4 regions of the Halochromatium sp. NSM3 genome follow, and region 1 is predicted to be linked to each of the others. Evidence: predicted binding sites of a transcription regulator. Region 1 holds the regulator's gene; each other region holds the start of a gene.

Region 1 (4,495 bases):
CCGCTATCGTCAGCGCTTGGATGATGACCCGGACGAGGTGACCGGGCAGGCCTTGCGGATGGAGTACGAGGCCGAGCGTGAAGAGCTGACCCTGATCGATGAGGCGGTGCTGATCCAAGCGAAAGACCGTTTCGCCAGCGACCGCATCGTCTACAACCGCATCACCGAGCGCGTGACCGCAGGCATGAGCGCCCAAGGCTATGAGCGGGTCAAGATTCGGCTCGAGCCCGAATCCACGCCCGAGCCGGCGCCCGCGCAATGATGCCGACCCTCGAGGCGCGCGCGCTGGCCAAGACCTATCGGCGGCGGGCCGTGGTCAATGGTGTCGACCTCAGTGTCGACGCCGGCGAAGTGGTGGGCCTGCTGGGGCCGAACGGCGCGGGCAAGACCACGAGCTTTTATATGATCGTCGGCCTGGTCAGCGCCGACGCCGGACGCATCCTCCTCGACGGCGAGGACATCACGCATCGGCCCATGCACGCCCGCGCGCAGCGGGGGCTGAGTTATCTGGCCCAGGAACCCTCGGTCTTTCGCAAACTCAAGGCGCGCGATAATCTGATGGCGGTGTTGGAGATGCGCGCCGAGAGCAGTCGCGAGGATCATCGCCAGCGCTGTGACGAGCTGCTCGATGAACTGGGCATCAGCCATGTTGCCGATTCGCTCGCGCTGAGCCTCTCCGGAGGCGAGCGCCGACGCCTCGAGATCGCCCGCGCGCTGGCGCTCGAGCCCAAGATCATGCTGCTCGACGAGCCCTTCGCCGGCGTCGATCCGATCGCGGTGGGCGATATCAAAGGCATCATCGGCCATTTGCGCGATCGGCGCATCGGCGTGCTCATCACCGACCATAACGTCCGCGAGACGCTGGATATTTGCGACCGGGCGTACATCATCAACGCCGGCGAGGTGATTGCCGCCGGCGCTCCCGCCGCGTTGCTGCAGGACCCGCAGGTGCGGGCCGTGTATCTCGGTGAACATTTTCGGCTGTAAAGCACCTTGGCCGTCGAGCAGGCTTTTCGACTAGACTTCAAGGTTCCATCAAGCCTTTCGCACTCGTATCAACGCTCGGCATGAAGCAAAGCATCCAGCTCCGTCTTGGTCAGCAGTTGACCATGACGCCGCAGCTCCAGCAGGCGATCAAGCTGCTGCAGCTCTCCACGCTCGACCTGCAGCGCGAGATCCAGGATGCGCTCGAGTCCAATCTGATGCTGGAGTCGGCAGACGAGGGCGAGACCGAGCGCGAGGGCGCGCCCGCCGAGACCCGCGAGGAGAGCGAACGCCAGCGCCATGAGGCCGATGCTGCGGTTGACGCCGAGGTTCCGGCCGAGTCGAATGCGCTGCCCAATGATCTGCCGCTCGACAGCGATTGGAGCGATACCTACGACAGCGAAGCCAGCGAGCAGTATGCCGGTCCTTCGGCCTCGGCCGGGGTCGGCTCGGGCAATGAGGTCGACCTGTTCGCCCAGCAGTCGCGGCCGCAGACGCTGCACGACCACCTCGAATGGCAGCTCAATCTGGGCCATCTCGGGGCGCGCGACCGACTGATCGCCGAGGCGCTGATCGATGCCATTGATGCCGATGGCTACCTCCGGCTCGATCCCGCCGAGCTTCTGGAGACGCTGGATCTCGAGGATCTCGAACGCGATGAGATCGAAGCGGTCTTGCACGCCGTCCAGGCCCTCGATCCGCCCGGCATCGGCGCCCGCGATCCGCGCGAGTGCCTGTTGCTGCAACTGCGCCAGCTCCCCGCAGAGACCCCGCATCGGGCCGGCGCGCTGATGATCTGCGAGAAACTGTTCGATGCGCTGTCGCGCAACGATCTCGATGAGCTGCGCCGCCATACCAAGCTCTCGGACCTGGAACTTGGACGCGCCCTGGCGCTGATTCGCTCCTTGCAACCAAGGCCCGGGGCCTTGATGAGCGAGCATCGTCCGGACTACGTCATCCCCGATGTGCTGGTGCGCAAGCGCGCCGGCAGTTGGCAGGTCGAACTCAATCCCGACACGCAGCCTAAACTGCGAGTGAACGAGGACTATGTGAAGCTGATTCGACGCGCCGATAATGGCGCCGAGAATACCTGCCTCAAGACGCATCTGCAGGAGGCCCGTTGGTTCATCAAGAGCCTGTTGAGCCGCAACGACACCGTGCTGAGGGTGGCGGCCAAGATCGTCGAGCTGCAGCACGATTTCTTCGAGTACGGCGAAGAGGCGATGCGTCCGCTGATCCTGAGAGACGTTGCGGAGTCGCTTGAACTGCATGAGTCAACCGTCTCGCGCGTGACCACTCAGAAGTATATGCACACCCCACGTGGTACGCTCGAGTTCAAGTACTTCTTTTCCAGCCATGTCGGCACCGCTGCGGGGGGCGAATGCTCGTCCACCGCCATCCGTGCCTTCATCCGCAAACTGGTCGCCGCCGAGGCGGCCAACAAACCACTGAGCGACAGCAAGATCGCCGGCATCCTGTCCGAACAGGGCATCAATGTCGCGCGCCGTACCGTCGCTAAATACCGCGAGGCCATGGGTATCCCACCCTCGAACGAGCGCAAGCGCCTGTAGCGGTCAGCGTCACGTGCCGCTACGGTGCGCTTGCAAACCCAGGAGTGACACTATGCAAATCAACCTGACGGGTCATCATGTCGATATCACCGAGCCGCTGAAGGGCTACGTCGACAGCAAATTCGAGCGCTTGGAACGCCACTTCGATCATGTGATCAAAGTGCATGTGATCCTCAGTGTCGAGAAACTGCGGCAGAAGGCCGAGGCCCGCATCCACATGAATGGGGCCGATGTCTTCGCCGATGCGGTTCACGAGGATATGTACGCAGCCATCGATGGGCTGATCGACAAACTCGATCGCCAGGTCCTGAAGTACAAGGAAAAGCGCCAGAGTCATCGCGGCGCATCGACCAAGACGCAGGCCGAGGGTGAAACCGTCAGCGGCGAGCCTGGCGACGAACTCGACGACGAGCGGGAGCCGCTGCACTAAGCGAGCGCCTGGACGCCGGTGCCGGAGTCCGACGCGCGCTGGTCGGCTCCGGCCTCTTTTTTTATCTGAACGGCAGAGGCGCCTGTCGATGGCGCGCGACTCCGATTCCTTTTGGAGCAACAGTTGATGCTTCCCCTGACGTTAATCACAGAGCCACGTATCCGCTGTCGTGTCGAGGTCACGAGTAAGAAGCGGTTGCTGGAATCCTTGGCCGAACTCTTGGCGCCGGTAGGTCCGCACTGTTCCCCGTCTGCGGTCTTCGACCTGCTCAATGAGCGTGAACGGCTCGGCAGTACGGGGTTGGGCGAGGGGGTCGCGCTACCGCATGCGCGCATCGCCGGTATCGACGATGCCGTGGGCGCCTTCGTCCAGCTCGATCAGGCGGTGGGCTTCGACGCGCCGGATGATCGGCCGGTCGATCTCGCCTTTGGTCTGCTGGTCCCGGAAGCGGCGACCGAGGCCCATCTCAGCCTCTTGGCCGGGTTGGCCGAGCGCTTCAGTGATCCACGCTTGCGCGCGGCCTTGCGCGAGGCGAATGACGCCAGCACCGTGCTGGCCTTGCTGCGGCGCTGAGGTCAGCGCTGAATCCGTTCACGCCGATGCCACCCGTCGATACGCTCCAAGGGTTGGTCGCGCAGCTTGGACCGCGCCTGCGCCTGCGTTGGCTGACCCCCATGCCCACGCAGCCACTGGCGCTGGTCAGCGACGATCTGCCAGGCGGCGCCGCGCAGAGTCTCGTCGGCTCGCTGAACTGCATCCATCCAAACCGCCTGCAGGTGCTGGGGCTCGCCGAGATGCACCATCTCGAGGATCTGAGTCAGGCGTCCGCGCGCGAGACGATTGAGCGCCTGTTTGCCGCGCGCCCGGCGGCGGTAATCTTCGCTCAGGACATCGAGCCTCCGGCGCATTTTCTGGCGCACGCTAAGCGCTCGGGTACGCCGCTCTTGGCGTCGCCGACCTCCGAGGAGGAGATCGTCGATCGGCTCCAGTATTTCCTGACCTATGCCCTGGCCGAGCGCACCACCTTGCACGGGGTCTTCCTCGAGGTGCTGGGCATGGGGGTGCTGTTGGTGGGCGACCCCGGTGTCGGCAAGAGCGAACTCGCGCTCGAGATGGTGGTGCGCGGGGGGCATCGGCTGATCGCGGACGACGCGCCGGAGATGGCGCGCATCGGCCCGGAGACCTTGCAGGGCAGTTGTCCCGAGCTGTTGCGCGATTTCCTCGAGGTGCGCGGACTCGGCGTGCTCAATGTGCGGGCGATGTTTGGCGAGGGGGCGGTTCAGCAAGCCGAGCAGTTGAGCTTGATCGTCAACATGCGCTCCCTCGATGGCGAGGCGCTGGCACGCATGGACCGGCTGCACGGCAGTCTCACCTCGCGCACCATCCTCGGGGTTGCGATCCCCGAGATCACGCTTCCCGTCGCCCCGGGGCGCAATCTTGCTGTCTTGTTGGAGACCGCTGTTCGTCATCAGATCCTGCGCCTGCGCGGGTATGATGCCAGCGCTGATCT
Region 2 (4,495 bases), on a different contig from region 1:
CTCGCCGGTCACCGGGCGGCATTCGAGCCCGCCGACCTGTTGGAAATAGGTGAACTGGGTCACCTCCATTCCATTCAGCCAGACCTCCCAGCCCAACCCCCAGGCACCGAGCGTCGGCGACTCCCAGTTGTCCTCGACGAAGCGGATATCGTGGACCAAGGGGTCAATGCCCAGCTCGCGCAGCGAGTCCAGATACAGCGCTTGGATGCCATCCGGCGAGGGCTTCATCACCACCTGATACTGATAGTAATGCTGCAACCGGTTCGGATTCTCGCCATAGCGGCCATCGGTCGGTCGCCGCGAGGGTTGCACGTAGGCCGCGTTCCAAGGCTCGGGGCCGATCGAGCGCAAGAAGGTGCCCGGGTGAAAGGTTCCGGCGCCCACCTCCATATCATAAGGTTGCAGGATCACGCAGCCTTGTCGACTCCAGTACCGCTCGAGCCTGAAGATGAGCTCTTGAAAACTGATGAGATCGCCCGTCTGAGTGCTCAACGCGGACTCCAGAATGTGCTAAAACCGCACAGTATAGCGATGACCGGCACCTGCGGACCACCACCTGCGTCGTCCTCATCCGCCCGTCCCTGCCGGTATAATCCGCGCCCATCAAGGCTGCGCCCGCAGCGACCGCATCGGCATTCCCTTATGGAAACCAACCAACGCCAGGCGCGCTCCCAAGCGATCAAGCGGACATCCCTAGTCGGCGCGATCGCCAATCTGCTCCTCTCCGCGCTCAAGCTCACGGTCGGATGGTTCGGACACTCGCAGGCGCTGATCGCCGACGGTATCCACTCATTGTCCGATCTTCTCTCTGATCTCCTAGTCTGGTTCGCCGGTCACAAGGCTGGTAAGGCCCCGGATGCCGAGCATCCCTATGGCCATGGCCGCTTCGAGACAGTCGCCACACTCGTTCTTGGCTTCCTGCTGCTGGCGGTCGCCATCGGCATCATCTGGGATGCCGGCCAGCGCCTGTTCAAACCCGAGGCGCTGCTGCATCCCGAACCGATCGTGTTCTATGCCGCAGCACTCTCGATTGTGATCAAGGAAGCGCTGTTTTGGTACACCCGTGCTTACGGCTTGCGCGTGCGCTCCGATCTGCTGCTCGCTAATGCCTGGCACCATCGCTCTGATGCCATCTCCTCGGTCATCGTGATGATCGGCGTTGCCGGCACCCTCGCCGGCCTCCCCGATTTGGATGCCATCGCCTCGGTGCTGGTCGCGGTGATGATCGCCAAGATCGCCTGGGATCTGGGAACCAGCGCCACCCGCGAACTCGTCGATACTGGCCTCGGTCCCGAGCGTCTGCGCGAGATCAGCCGGATCATCCGCCGCAGCACCGGCGTGCGCGACGTCCACATGCTGCGCACCCGCACCCTCGGTGGCAACACCTCGGCCGATGTCCATGTCCTGGTCGACCCCGACATCAGCGTCTCCGAAGGTCATGCGATTAGCGTCCTGGTGCAAGAGCGGCTGATGGAGACCATCGATCGCATGTCCGATGTCATCGTTCACATCGATCCGGAAGACGACGAAAGCGCGGCCCCGACCAAGGGCTTGCCAATGCGCACCGAGATTCTCGAGCGCCTCGACCAGCGCTGGAAGCAGATTCCCGAAGCGCTGACCCGCAAGCGCGTCCTGCTGCATTACCTAGATGGCGCGATCACGGTCGATCTCTTCTTCCCGCTGCGCACCTTCAGCGATGAGGCCGCCACGCGGCAGCTGCATCAACGCTTGCGCGCGGCCCTCGAGGATGATTCCGACATCGCCGAGGTGCGCCTCTATTTCGGTTGATGGCCGTCCATGTTCGGCGGATGCCGTCCCATGCCCCCTTTCGGTGCAACATGACTCGAGGTATGGTCTATTTGTGTGCGCTCGCGTGGCTGCCGAGGCCGCTGCACACCGGTCGGTTCGGCGCGACCGCCGTTTGCCAGGACAGTGGCACATAACCTGCTAATCACAGTAACGAGCACACACCGGGGCGATGACCGATCGATCAGCGATTCGGAGACCGACGCCGCCCAACCTTCCATTCACAAACCCAAGACCAAATAGCGGGAGATTTCGCAGATGTCCGCCACTGACGTGTTGAAGACGATTAAAGACGAGGACGTGAAATTCGTGGACCTTCGGTTCACGGATACGCGCGGCAAGGAGCAGCACGTCTCGCTGCCGGCCCGCATCATCGACGAGGCACTGTTCCAGGATGGCAAGATGTTCGACGGCTCCTCGATCGCCGGCTGGAAGGGCATTGAGGCCTCGGACATGGTCCTGATGCCAGAGGCCTCGACTGCGGTGCTCGACCCATTCTCCGACGAGAAGACCCTGATCGTGCGCTGCGACATCCTTGAGCCCGCCACCATGCAGGGCTACGAGCGTGATCCGCGCTCGGTGGCCAAGCGTGCCGAGGCCTATCTGGCTTCCACCGGCATCGCCGACACCGCCTTCTTCGGCCCCGAGCCAGAATTCTTCGTCCTCGACGACGTGCGTTGGGGCGTCAGCATGGCCGGCGCCTTCTACAAGGTCGATTCCGAGGAGGCCGAGTGGAACTCCGAGCGCGTCTTCGAGGACGGCAACATGGGTCACCGTCCCGGTGTCAAGGGCGGCTACTTCCCGGTGCCACCGGTGGACTCGCTCAACGATCTGCGCGCCGCCATGTGCCTGGCGATGGAAGAGATGGGGGTGCCGGTCGAGGTGCATCACCACGAGGTCGCCACCGCTGGCCAGTGCGAGATCGGCACCCGCTTCGATACCCTGGTCAAGCGTGCCGACATGAACCAGATCCTCAAATACTGCGTGCAGAATGTCGCTCATGCCTATGGCAAGACGGCCACCTTTATGCCTAAGCCGTTGGTCGGCGACAATGGCAACGGCATGCACGTCCATCAGTCGCTCGGCAAGGATGGCCAGAACATCTTCGCCGGCGACAAGTACGGCGGCCTGTCCGATACCGCGCTCTACTACATCGGCGGCATCATCAAGCACGCGCGTGCGCTGAATGCCTTCACCAACGCCTCCACCAACTCCTACAAGCGCTTGGTGCCTGGCTTCGAGGCGCCGGTGATGCTGGCCTATTCGGCCAAGAACCGCTCGGCCTCGATCCGCATCCCGCATGATGCCAATCCCAAGGCCACGCGCATCGAGGTCCGCTTCCCGGATAGCACGGGCAACCCGTACCTGTCGTTCTCGGCGATGATGTTGGCCGGCCTCGATGGCATCCAGAACAAGATCCATCCCGGCGATGCCATGGATAAGGACCTCTACGATCTTCCTCCGGAAGAAGAGAAGTCCATCCCACAGGTCTGCTACTCGCTCGATCAGGCCTTGCAAGCGCTCGATGCCGATCGCGAGTTCCTCACCGTCGGCGGCGTCTTCACCGATGATGTGATCGATAGCTATATCGCGCTCAAGATGTCCGAGGTCACCCAGTTGCGGATGAGCACGCATCCGGTCGAGTTTGATCTCTACTACAGCCTCTAATCGACACACCAGGCGCTGACGATTCGCGGAAATCGCCGCGCCCTGCCACGGGCAAGGATGCCCGTCTCTTCCTCCGCACTCCGCACTCCATCCATGACACCCAGCCGCACCAGCACACCGGAGCCCGCTTCGGCCCGTGTCCTGCCTTTCTCCTCGTCGTCCTTGCTCACCCGCAACCAATAGCGCTCGATCATCGGCGAGGCGCGCCTTGTCCAAGCCTGGTGCATCCCAGCGCACCCAGCAAGGGCGCTAAGCACTAAACTAGTGCGACTGATCGAGCGGATCAGCGCGGGCCGCGCGCCTGCCCCCTGATCCTAACAGGCGTCCTTCATCTGGCTCGGTGCTTGCTTAATCGATGGAAATGGCTGATCCAGCGGGTTTTAGGTCAGGCGCCCTCGTGAGACTGATGAACGACATCGATAGCGGACTCAGCCGGCTTGGCACCATGATCCTCGACAATCTGAGCACGGCCGTGCTGCTGTTCGATCGCGATCTGCGACTGCGCTATATCAATGCCGCCGGCGAGAACCTGCTCGCCGTCAGCGCCAAGACCGTGCTCGGCGAGGCCGCAGGGCATCTGGTGCCCTGCCCTAGCGACTCGGTCGAGAACCGGCTGCGCGAGGCCTTCGAGACGCGACAACCCTTTACCGAGCGTGAGGTCGAGGTCAAGCGACCCGACCAACAGTGCATCCGCGTCAATTGCACCGTGCTGCCCCTCCTCGCCCGCGACGAGCCCTACGATCTACTGATGGAGATGCAACAGGTCGACCGCCAGCTCAGGATCGCGCGCGAGGAATACCTGATCTCACAACATCACGCGACCCAGGCGCTACTGCGTGGGCTCGCGCACGAGATCAAGAACCCGCTCGGCGGATTGCGCGGCGCCGCGCAGCTCCTCGAGCGCGAGTTGCCCAACCCAGGCTTGCGCGAATACACCCGCATCATCATCGATGAGGCCGATCGTCTGCAGGCGCTGCTGAATCGCATGCTGGGGCCGAACCATCTGCCGCAGCTGGGCTCG
Region 3 (4,495 bases), on a different contig from region 1:
CCGTGCATCAGGAGCGCGGTTGGCTCAAGGGCGAGGTGCATTTCCTGCGCGTGCTCGCCAGCGTGTTCGTCGGCGCGCTCGAGCGCAAGCGCGTGCTCACCGAACTCTGGGCCAGCACCGAGCGCTATGATGCCCTAGCGCTGCAAAGCCGCATGATGACCTGGGAGATCGACACCGCTGGCCTCTATACCTATGTCAATCCCGTCGCCGAGTCCCTGCTCGGCTATCCACCCGAGGCCTTGATCGGTCGCAAGGCCTTCTATAAGCTGATCCCCGAGCCTGAGCGCGCCGAGATCAAGGCGCAGGCCTTCGCGCTCATGGCGGGGCACCAACCCTGGCGCGATTTCCAGGTTCCCGTGCGCGCCGCCGATGGCCGCCGCCTGTGGACCAGTGTTGATGGCCAGCCCATCCTCAGCCCCGATGGCAGCCTGCTCGGCTATCGCGGCAGCACGCTGGATATCACCGATGTGCAACACGCCGAAACCCAACGCCGCGCCGCCGAGCAGGCGCTGCAGCACTATGCCGGAGACCTTGAGCGCCTGGTCGACCTCAGCAACTGCGGGCTCGACCCCAGCGAGGAGATCGCCGCGCTCCTCGCCATCGCCAATGACGCGCTCGGCATGTGCGTCGCCGAGACCGGCTGGCGCGCGCCTGAAACGCCCTATCAACGCTTGGCGCGCCTGCTGGTCGCCAACGACGGGCCAGCCGAGCTGAGCGCGCAAACCACAACGGAAGCGCTCTTCGCCAAGCCCTCCAACGCGCTCGATCAGCCGCAACTGATCTGCGGCTCGGCGCTGCCAACCGCGCTCAGCGCGCATGGCTACGCCAGCGCGGTCGTGCTCGCCTCGCGCTTTCCGGGCGATGCGGGGCAACAGCGTTGGCTGCTGACCCAACTCTGGGATACCCAGGCGCGCAACACGCTCAGTCGTGCCGAGTGCGAGCTACTGCGTTTCATCGGCCAGCGCATCGCCGCCATCGAGCACGGCGCGCAGCTCGCGCGCGACCTGGTCAGCGCCAAGCAGCGCGAAACCATCGGCCATCTGGCCAGCGGCGTGGCGCATGACTTCAACAATGTGCTCGCCGTGCTCGACGCCAATCTCTACTACCTGAGCGCCTTGGTCGAGCGGGCTGGTCTCGATGACGACAGCCAGCAGGTCATCGACGACATGAACAGCGTGCTCGGCCAGGCCAAGGTCATCACCTCCGGGATGCTCGCGCTGAGTCGAGCGGGCGGGGTCCCGCTGCGCGCGACGGTGCTCCACAAGCCCCTGTCGGAACTCGCCGACATCCTGCGACTGATGCTGCCCGAAACGCTGAACTGGGATCTGCGGGTCGAGCCCGAACTCAATGCTCGCACCAATGCCGGCTTCCTGCAGGCCGCGCTGCTCAATCTGGCGCTCAATGGACGCGATGCGATGTCGGAAGGCGGCACGCTCAGCGTCATCGGCCGCCGCGAGCATTGGACCGGCGAGCCGGCGCTGGCAGTCGGCGATCTCCCCGCAGGCGACTATGCCGTGATTCGCGTCACCGATAGCGGCAGCGGCATGACGGAAGCGGTGCTCTCGCGCATCTTCGAGCCGCTGTTCTCGACCAAGACGCAACACATCGGCCACGGGCTGGGGATGTTCATGGTGCGTGAGTTCGTGCAGCGCTCTGGTGCCGGGCTGTCGGTGCGCTCGACCCTTGGCGTTGGGACCACGTTCTCGCTCTTGCTGCCACTGGCCGAGATGGAGACCGAAGACACGGTCTGAGCGCGGCTGTCGGCGATCGCCGCCCGCTTGTCGGCTTGTTGCCCGTCGCCTGTCGGCTGTCCGACAAGCCTCCGGCGGGTTCGTCGCGGATCGCTCAATCCGAAAACAGCCTCAAGACCAACACCAAGTCTGATGCGTGCGTTCGCCGCCGAGAAAAAGCTGCCTATAACTCATAAAATCAGTCGGTTATCGAGACAGCCTAGCCATTGTGGCAGCGATGCTTGAGATTCTGGCCTGGTGTTTGCTTTCCTCAAGTGATCGCACCGCGTACCGGAGCCCAATCCGATGCCCCTCATCGACACCTTGGCAGCCCCCGGGGTCTGCATCAACGACACCACCCTGCGCGATGGCGAGCAGTCGGCCGGGGTCGCCTTCTCGCTCGAGGAGAAGCTGGCGATCGCGCGCGGCCTCGATGCCCTCGGCGTGCCCGAACTCGAGGTCGGCATCCCGGCCATGGGCGAGGACGAGCGCGACTCGATCCGCGCTGTCGCCGCGCTCGGACTCAACGCGCGGCTGATGGTCTGGGCGCGCATGTGCAGCGCCGATATCGATGCCTGCGTCGGCCTCGGCGTGGACCTGGTCGACCTCTCGATCCCGGTCTCGGATCAGCAGATCGCGCGCAAGCTCGGTCGCGACCGCGCCTGGGTGCTCGACTGCATCGCTCAGGAGGTGCGCATCGCGCGCGAGCAGGGCCTCGAGGTCGGCGTCGGCTGCGAGGACGCCTCGCGCGCCGATCCCGACTGGCTGAAGCAGGTCGCCGAGGCGGCGCAACAGGCCGGCGCCCGTCGCCTGCGCTTCGCCGATACCGTCGGCCTACTTGACCCCTTTGGTACCTTCGAGCGCATCCACGACCTGGCCAGCGTCTGCGATTGCGAGATCGAGATGCACGCCCATGACGATCTCGGCCTGGCCACCGCCAATACCCTGGCTGCGGTGCGCGCCGGCGCCACCCACGTCAACACCACCGTGCACGGCCTCGGCGAGCGTGCCGGCAATGCCGCGCTGGAAGAGGTGGTGATGGGGCTCAAGCATGTGCATGGAGTGCACACTGGCGTCGATCTGACCCGTTTCGAGACGCTGTCCAAGCTCGTCGCCCAGGCCTCCGGCCATGCGGTCGGCTGGCACAAGAGTCTGGTCGGTGATGGCGCCTTTACCCACGAGGCCGGCATCCATGTCGACGGTCTGCTCAAGGATCTGAACAACTATCAGGGCATCGATCCGGCCGAGGTCGGGCGCCAGCATCGCCTAGTGCTCGGCAAGCACTCCGGCCGGCAGGCGATCCGCCTCGCCTACGAGCAGTTGTTGCATCTCGACATCGATGCCGCCCAGGCCGAGCGGGTGCTGCCGCAGCTGCGCCGCTTCGTCACCGAGACCAAACGCTCGCCGGCGAGCGCCGACCTGCGGCGGTTCCTGGAGCTGACAGCGATCGACCCGGCCACCCAGCCAGAAGACCGCTTGCCTCTGCGTGTCTGCCCGCCCTGCTCAGGTTTGGGCCGCAACCCGGCGGCCCCGGCTCCAGCTAATGCCTCAGCCAAGGCCCCTCCCCCGACTGGCGCAACGGCTTGCCCGGTCGCCGTTTCAACGCTGTCCGACCAGACGTGGCTGGCCTGAGCCAACGACGAGACCCAAGCATCATCCCAGGTATCATTATGGACCTGCTCGATCTCGACAACGAGGCGATGTACTTCGAGACGCCGCTGCCGGCCGAGGTACAGCAACTGCTCGACGAGAGCGGCCAGCAGTACCGCTCACAGGCGCTCGATGGGTCATCGGAGGATGATCTGGAGCTGACCTCGGTTGACAGCGCCGAATGGGCCCTGCTGCGGGCTCATCTCAAGGCCCCGGAGCATCTCTCGGTGATCGTCGCGCTCTATCGCTTCTTCTACTACCGCCATCGCTATGCCGAGGCGGTGATGATGGCCGATCGCGCCATCCTGCTCAGCAGCCGTCAGCTCGGCCTGAGCGAGGATTGGCGCCAGCTTACACAGACCGATCTCGAGCAGGCGGCGGAGCGCTCGATGACTAGCACCCGCTTCCTGCTCCTGGCGCTCAAGGGCGCGGCTTGGCTGCTGCTGCGCCAAGATGAGCCACAAGCCGCCATCGAACGCCTCGCGCCGGTGCGAGCCTTCGACCAAAAAGACCAGCTCGGCACTCGCGACCTATTGAACTGGGCCGAGAAGGCCGCGCGGCGCGAGGAGATCGCCAGCGCCGGCGACAATGTCCATCTGCTCGGCGGTTGATATCTTCCCTGAACCACCTTTAACGGAGACTGCCATGACCACCCTCAACATGCCGACGCCGCTTGATGCGAGTTCCGATGCGCTCCCTCATCCGATTCCGGACTCGCTCGAGACCTTCGAGTGCGATCTCGACGAACTCGAGACCGCCGAAGACTTCCTCGAGTACTTCGGCGTCGCCTTCGCGCCGGCCATCGTGCACGTCAATCGACTGCATATCCTGCAACGCTTCCACGATTATCTCGGCGAGATCGACGAGCCGCCAGACAGCGCGGCCGCCCGCTACCGTCTCTATGCCGACTTGCTGCGCGGCGCCTACCAGGATTTCGTCGGCTCCGATGCGCGCACCGAAAAGGTCTTCCGCGTCTTCAAGATGCGCGAGCCGCGCCAGGTCAATGTTGGTTTGGATCAGCTTCTCGCCAGCCGCAACGCGCCCGCGTCGCTGACGGAGCAGCCCCTCTGATGCAACCGCTTTACGACTACGGCGACGAGGTCCGGGTGCTGCGC
Region 4 (4,495 bases), on a different contig from region 1:
TGGGCGTCTCTATCAGCGGGCGTCGGATCAGCAGCGGTTCGGCGATCATCAGCGCCAGCGCCTCGTCCTCGCTGAGGTCCGCAGGCACCACCTGGCCGTTTTTGACGCGCGGGGCGGTCGGGTTGAACCAAGCGCTGACGGGTTTTTCACCGAAGAACGGGCGCAGGCGCTCCGCGCTCCAGCGCTCACTGAGGATGTCACGCACCACCAACAAGTGATTGTGCTGCGCCAGCAGCCGCTTCTGCTTCGCATTGCCAATGCAGCCTGGCTTCTCGTAGAAGATGACGTCGGTCATCGTCGAGCCTCGATCTCCAGATTGGCTTGGAGACAGATCAGCGCCGATTGTCGGCGCCAAGCCCGCGCGGAGATCTGTGTGGAGCCAAGCGTAGGACGCTGGCTGTGGTGCCAGGCAAGTAATTGCCGCGCGGACGATAGGCCACCACCTATAGCCGCACTCACGAAGCGGACTGCGGGGTGGTTCGCGCGTGCGCTGTGAGCAGGGCGGGTACTCGCTCTGTCGTCGGTGAGAACAGGCTCGGCAACAAACATCGATTAGCTACCTCGTACTGCGCTAGCAAGTGCGCATGTTCTGGCGGTGGATCGTCAACGGCTCAACGGGCTCGAATCTCGGCCATGGCCGCATTCCAGCGCTCGGGCGGGATGCCGGTCAGCGAGCCAAGCGGATTTGCTGGAGTGCCGCTGGCATCGAGAATGGCGCACTCAACAGGGCAGATGCTCGCGCATTGCGGCTCGGCGAAATCGCCAACGCACTCACTGCACTGGCTCGGGTCGATGATGAAATGCGGCTTGGCGGCCTGAATCGCTTGGCTCGGGCACAGCGGCTCGCAGGCCCAGCAGTTCACGCAGCCATCGGTAATTTGATAAGCCATGGTGCTGTCTTCAGTGTCGGTGCTGGCGGGGTGTTAGGCGTCGGAGCAAGTACGAGCGCTTTTTGGCTAGTGGCTAGCGGCTAAGCGCGACGCATGACCTCCGCGACGGCTTAAGCGCTCAGCGCAGTTTGGGTTTCGGGGTCGGCAAGGCGGCCTGCGGCGGCCAGTTCGGCATAGACAGCGGCCACGGCATCCTCGATCGGCTCCATCGCATGCTCACCATTCGGCGCAATGCCAGCGGCTTCGAGCGCGTCCCAGGGCTCGATGCCGATCTTGGAGCAGAGCACCGCAGCGCAGCCGTTGAGTGCGCGCAGGGTGCCGGCGAGCGCCGATTCGCCGTCGCCGCAGGTCTCATCGCCGCTGCAATAGGCTGCCACCCGGCGCGTACCGATAAAGCGCACCGCTTGTCCATCGGCCTCATACACCAAGAACTCGCGGGCATGCCCGAAGTGCTGATTGATGACGCCGCTGCCACTGCTCGCGACGGCCATGCGCAGTGGGCGACCTGCACTGCGAGTGCTCGCCGGCTCTGTGGTGGGCGGTGGAGCTTTTGGGCGCCGACGCGTGAGCGAGTCGAGGGCGACGAAGACCTCGCCGCGCTGATGCTGCTGCGTCTGTTGGCGCGACTCGCCCTGAGCTTGGCGTTGGGCTTGGCGTTTGGCCTCGATCTCGGCATGCACCTCGGCGCGGCGTTGCATCGCGGCGGCGTAATCGATCTCCATCCGCTCGATCTTCTCGACCGAGAACTCGGCACCGCGATCCTCGCCGAGCATGCCGACTGCATCGGCGCGGCATTGCCGACAATGGCGCATCATCGCCATGTCGCCGCTGCAGGCGTCTTGCAAGGCTTGTAACTCGTCTTGAGTGGGGCCACGCTGGCCCATCAGGCCGTAGAAGGTGCCGTGCTCAGGCTCGGCGATCAGCGGCATGACGTTGTGCAGGAAGGCGCCCTTGGCCTTGACCACGCGGCTGACCTCCTTCAAGTGCTCATCATTGACACCGGGGATCAGCACCGAGTTGACCTTTACCAGCACGCCGCGCTCGGTGAGCATCTCCAGGCCTTTCTGCTGTTGCTCGATCAAGATTTGAGCGGCCTTAACTCCTTTGACGCGGCGGTTGTTCCAGAAGATCCAGGGATAGATCTTGGCGCCGATCTCGGGGTCGATGCAGTTGATGGTGATGGTGACGTGATCGATGTTGTGCTCACAGATCTCGTCGACTAGCTCCGGCAGCGCGAGGCCGTTGGTCGAGAGACAGAGCTTGATGTCGGGGGCCTTCTCGGACAGCGCGCGGAAGGTGGCGAGGGTGCGCTCCGGGTTGGCAAGCGGATCACCAGGGCCGGCGATGCCGAGCACGCTCATCTGCGGGATCGCGGCGGCGACGGCGAGGGTTTTCTTGATGGCCTGCTCGGGCGTCAGCAGCTCCGAGACCACGCCAGGGCGCGACTCATTGGAACAGTCGTACTTACGGTTACAGTAGTGGCACTGGATGTTGCAGGCCGGCGCCACCGCCACATGCATGCGCGCATAGTGATGGTGGGCGTCTTCGGAGAAGCAGGGGTGGTCATTGACCTTGGCGCGAATCGCCGCCGGCAGATGCGCCAGCTTATCGGTACTGCTACCGCAGCCGCTTGACGCGCAGCCACTGTCCGACGCGCTCTCCGTCGTTCGCCGCTCTGCCTCCAGAGTGGTTACCGCTTGTAGCATGTCTCGATCCCCATAACGTCTGACGGCGCCGCATGGGCGACGCGCTAGGTTCAATGGGTTTATCTAAAGCAAACTGCGTGCCTATTTCTGCCTGGATGCTAAGCGGTTGATTTGTCGCGGATGCGGCGCAGGGGGTGTGGAGACGGCTGTGAGGAGGCTGACACAGCGTAGACCGCCGTTGTCGGGTCTGCGACCTGAAGACGCACCTTAGGCGCGTTCCCTTTATGCTACGGAGGTAGTCATTGCTACCTTGAGCGGACCATCGCCGCTCGCTAGCAGCGGCGCTTGAACCAGCCGGTGAGGCTGAAGCGCTCGCGCGTTGCGGGCTCTACCTCATGCAGAAAACGGGCGCTGAAGAAGGTGACCAGGCGACCGCCTTCGGGGAGGATCAGCTCGCTCGCCTCAGGATGGTTCGGATCGGTGTAGAGACGCAGCGCGCCGCCGTCCCGGGCCTGCCAAGCCTCGTTTAGATAGAGGATGCAGCTCAGCGTGCGCTCGCCGATGCCGCGAAATTGGTCCAGGTGCTTGCGGTAATAGGTGCCAGGCGGATAGACCGCCAGGTGCGCCTCGAGTTCGTAGAGGCCGAGGAGCAGGCTGCGGTTGATCGCCAACCGCAGCTGTTCGAGCTGGCTCCAATAGAGCCGCTGGGCGGCGCTGAGATCGCTGGGCTCAAGCCAGGCGACGCAGTCGGTTCTGACCTCGTCGCGGACTTCCAAATTCTCGCCACGGCCAATACCGGCACGCCGGAAGTGTCCCGCCTGCCATTGCTGTTGCGCCTCATGGCGGAGCTGGCTGATGTGCAATGGCGCGAGGAAGTTGTCGGTCATGCACCAGCCTTGATCGGCGAGAGTGGCGGCGATCTGCTCGGCGAGTGCTGGCGGTCGTTCGGGCGGGCCGGTGCGCAGCATGGTGTGCAGGATTCGCATGGTGATCTTGGGCCTCGGTTGCTAGTAGATCGAGTCGATGGTGGAGGAGGGCTGTGTGGTCGGGGGCTCTTCGGTAGACGAGGCGGCTTCGCCCACCGTCGGGCAATGCCGCTGCCGGAAGGCTAAAGCTGGGGATGATAACGGCGTCTTTGAACTCACAGAGGAGCTCGGATGAGCACTGGAAAATTGTTTGTGACGGTCTTCGTTGCGGTGCTGCTCGCCAATGCACTGACGGTGTTGCTGTTGTTCGGCGCGCGCGGCCTGCTGCCCGATGTCGGATTGCCAGTACTGAGCGAGAGGCAGCAGCGCGGCGCTACCGAGTCGGGCGCTCCGAACGAGGAGATCGCCAGCCAGTGGGTGCCGGCGATCCAAGAGCGCATCCGCCAGTTCTGGGTGCATCCGGCTGGCACCTGGGAAGGCAACGCACCGGTCGTCAATGTGCGGCTCGAGCCCGGCGGCAGCGTCATCAGCAATCAGGTCAAGATCGTCACTAGCAGCGGCAATCCGAGGTTCGATCAGTCGGTTGTGAATGCGATCTATGATGCCTCGCCCCTGCCGGTGCCGAGCGGGCCGGACTTCGAGCCGTTCCGCGATTTCAATCTGGTGCTGCGTCCCTGACGGCTACCGCCGCTCAAGCCCGCTCTGCTCCGGCATATCCCGTCTCGGGTGTCTGCTCGCTCAGAAGCGGTCTGGAAATGCTGCATTGGCTGGCGATCACTTGCAGAGGATCAGCTCACCAAATTGGTGCAGAATGCCGCACCAAATTGCCGGCTAGCGTTCACTTTTGGTGCGCGGCAGCGCGGCGAGTCTGCGCTAGACTCTGAATCTAGCCTCGATATCAGTCGATTAGCTTCCTGGCTCAGGGCTTGCTTCGGATCGCTCGTTGGCGTCTCATGCCAACGGTTCGCGTTTCAAGACTCATCACCACAGGAGACTCCTGGATGATTTCGATCCCGTCTTTCAAACCCCTGCT

The links. Region 1 encodes sigma-54, which starts transcription at its own class of promoters, with help from an activator protein. Its sites were predicted from a motif close to TGGCANGNTNCNTGCTT; they were not measured.
Region 2: the regulator sigma-54 is predicted to act here: its motif matches at 1,934-1,950, upstream of glnA (glutamate--ammonia ligase).
Region 3: the regulator sigma-54 is predicted to act here: its motif matches at 1,982-1,998, upstream of nifV (homocitrate synthase).
Region 4: the regulator sigma-54 is predicted to act here: its motif matches at 2,663-2,679, upstream of nifB (nitrogenase cofactor biosynthesis protein NifB).

The regions. Positions count from the first base shown of each region.
Region 1 is NZ_JCAQIA010000002.1:98,399-102,893, reverse strand. It holds gene lptA (lipopolysaccharide transport periplasmic protein LptA) at 1-262, shown strand, start outside; gene lptB (LPS export ABC transporter ATP-binding protein) at 262-987, shown strand; gene AC54T3_RS01640 (RNA polymerase factor sigma-54) at 1,068-2,555, shown strand; gene hpf (ribosome hibernation-promoting factor, HPF/YfiA family) at 2,608-2,985, shown strand; gene AC54T3_RS01630 (PTS sugar transporter subunit IIA) at 3,112-3,558, shown strand; gene hprK (HPr(Ser) kinase/phosphatase) at 3,585-4,495, shown strand, end outside.
Region 2 is NZ_JCAQIA010000001.1:127,401-131,895, reverse strand. It holds gene glyQ (glycine--tRNA ligase subunit alpha) at 1-492, opposite strand, end outside; gene AC54T3_RS00660 (cation diffusion facilitator family transporter) at 643-1,788, shown strand; gene glnA (glutamate--ammonia ligase) at 2,065-3,474, shown strand; gene AC54T3_RS00650 (hypothetical protein) at 3,471-3,668, opposite strand; gene glnL (nitrogen regulation protein NR(II)) at 3,881-4,495, shown strand, end outside.
Region 3 is NZ_JCAQIA010000042.1:13,342-17,836, reverse strand. It holds gene AC54T3_RS14920 (PAS domain S-box protein) at 1-1,751, shown strand, start outside; gene nifV (homocitrate synthase) at 2,037-3,362, shown strand; gene AC54T3_RS14910 (hypothetical protein) at 3,401-3,991, shown strand; gene nifW (nitrogenase-stabilizing/protective protein NifW) at 4,041-4,451, shown strand; gene AC54T3_RS14900 (nitrogen fixation protein NifZ) at 4,451-4,495, shown strand, end outside.
Region 4 is NZ_JCAQIA010000016.1:40,934-45,428, reverse strand. It holds gene AC54T3_RS08740 (ArsC/Spx/MgsR family protein) at 1-295, opposite strand, end outside; gene AC54T3_RS08735 (4Fe-4S binding protein) at 612-890, opposite strand; gene nifB (nitrogenase cofactor biosynthesis protein NifB) at 1,001-2,596, opposite strand; gene AC54T3_RS08725 (2OG-Fe(II) oxygenase) at 2,869-3,522, opposite strand; gene AC54T3_RS08720 (cell envelope integrity TolA family protein) at 3,694-4,140, shown strand; gene urtA (urea ABC transporter substrate-binding protein) at 4,464-4,495, shown strand, end outside.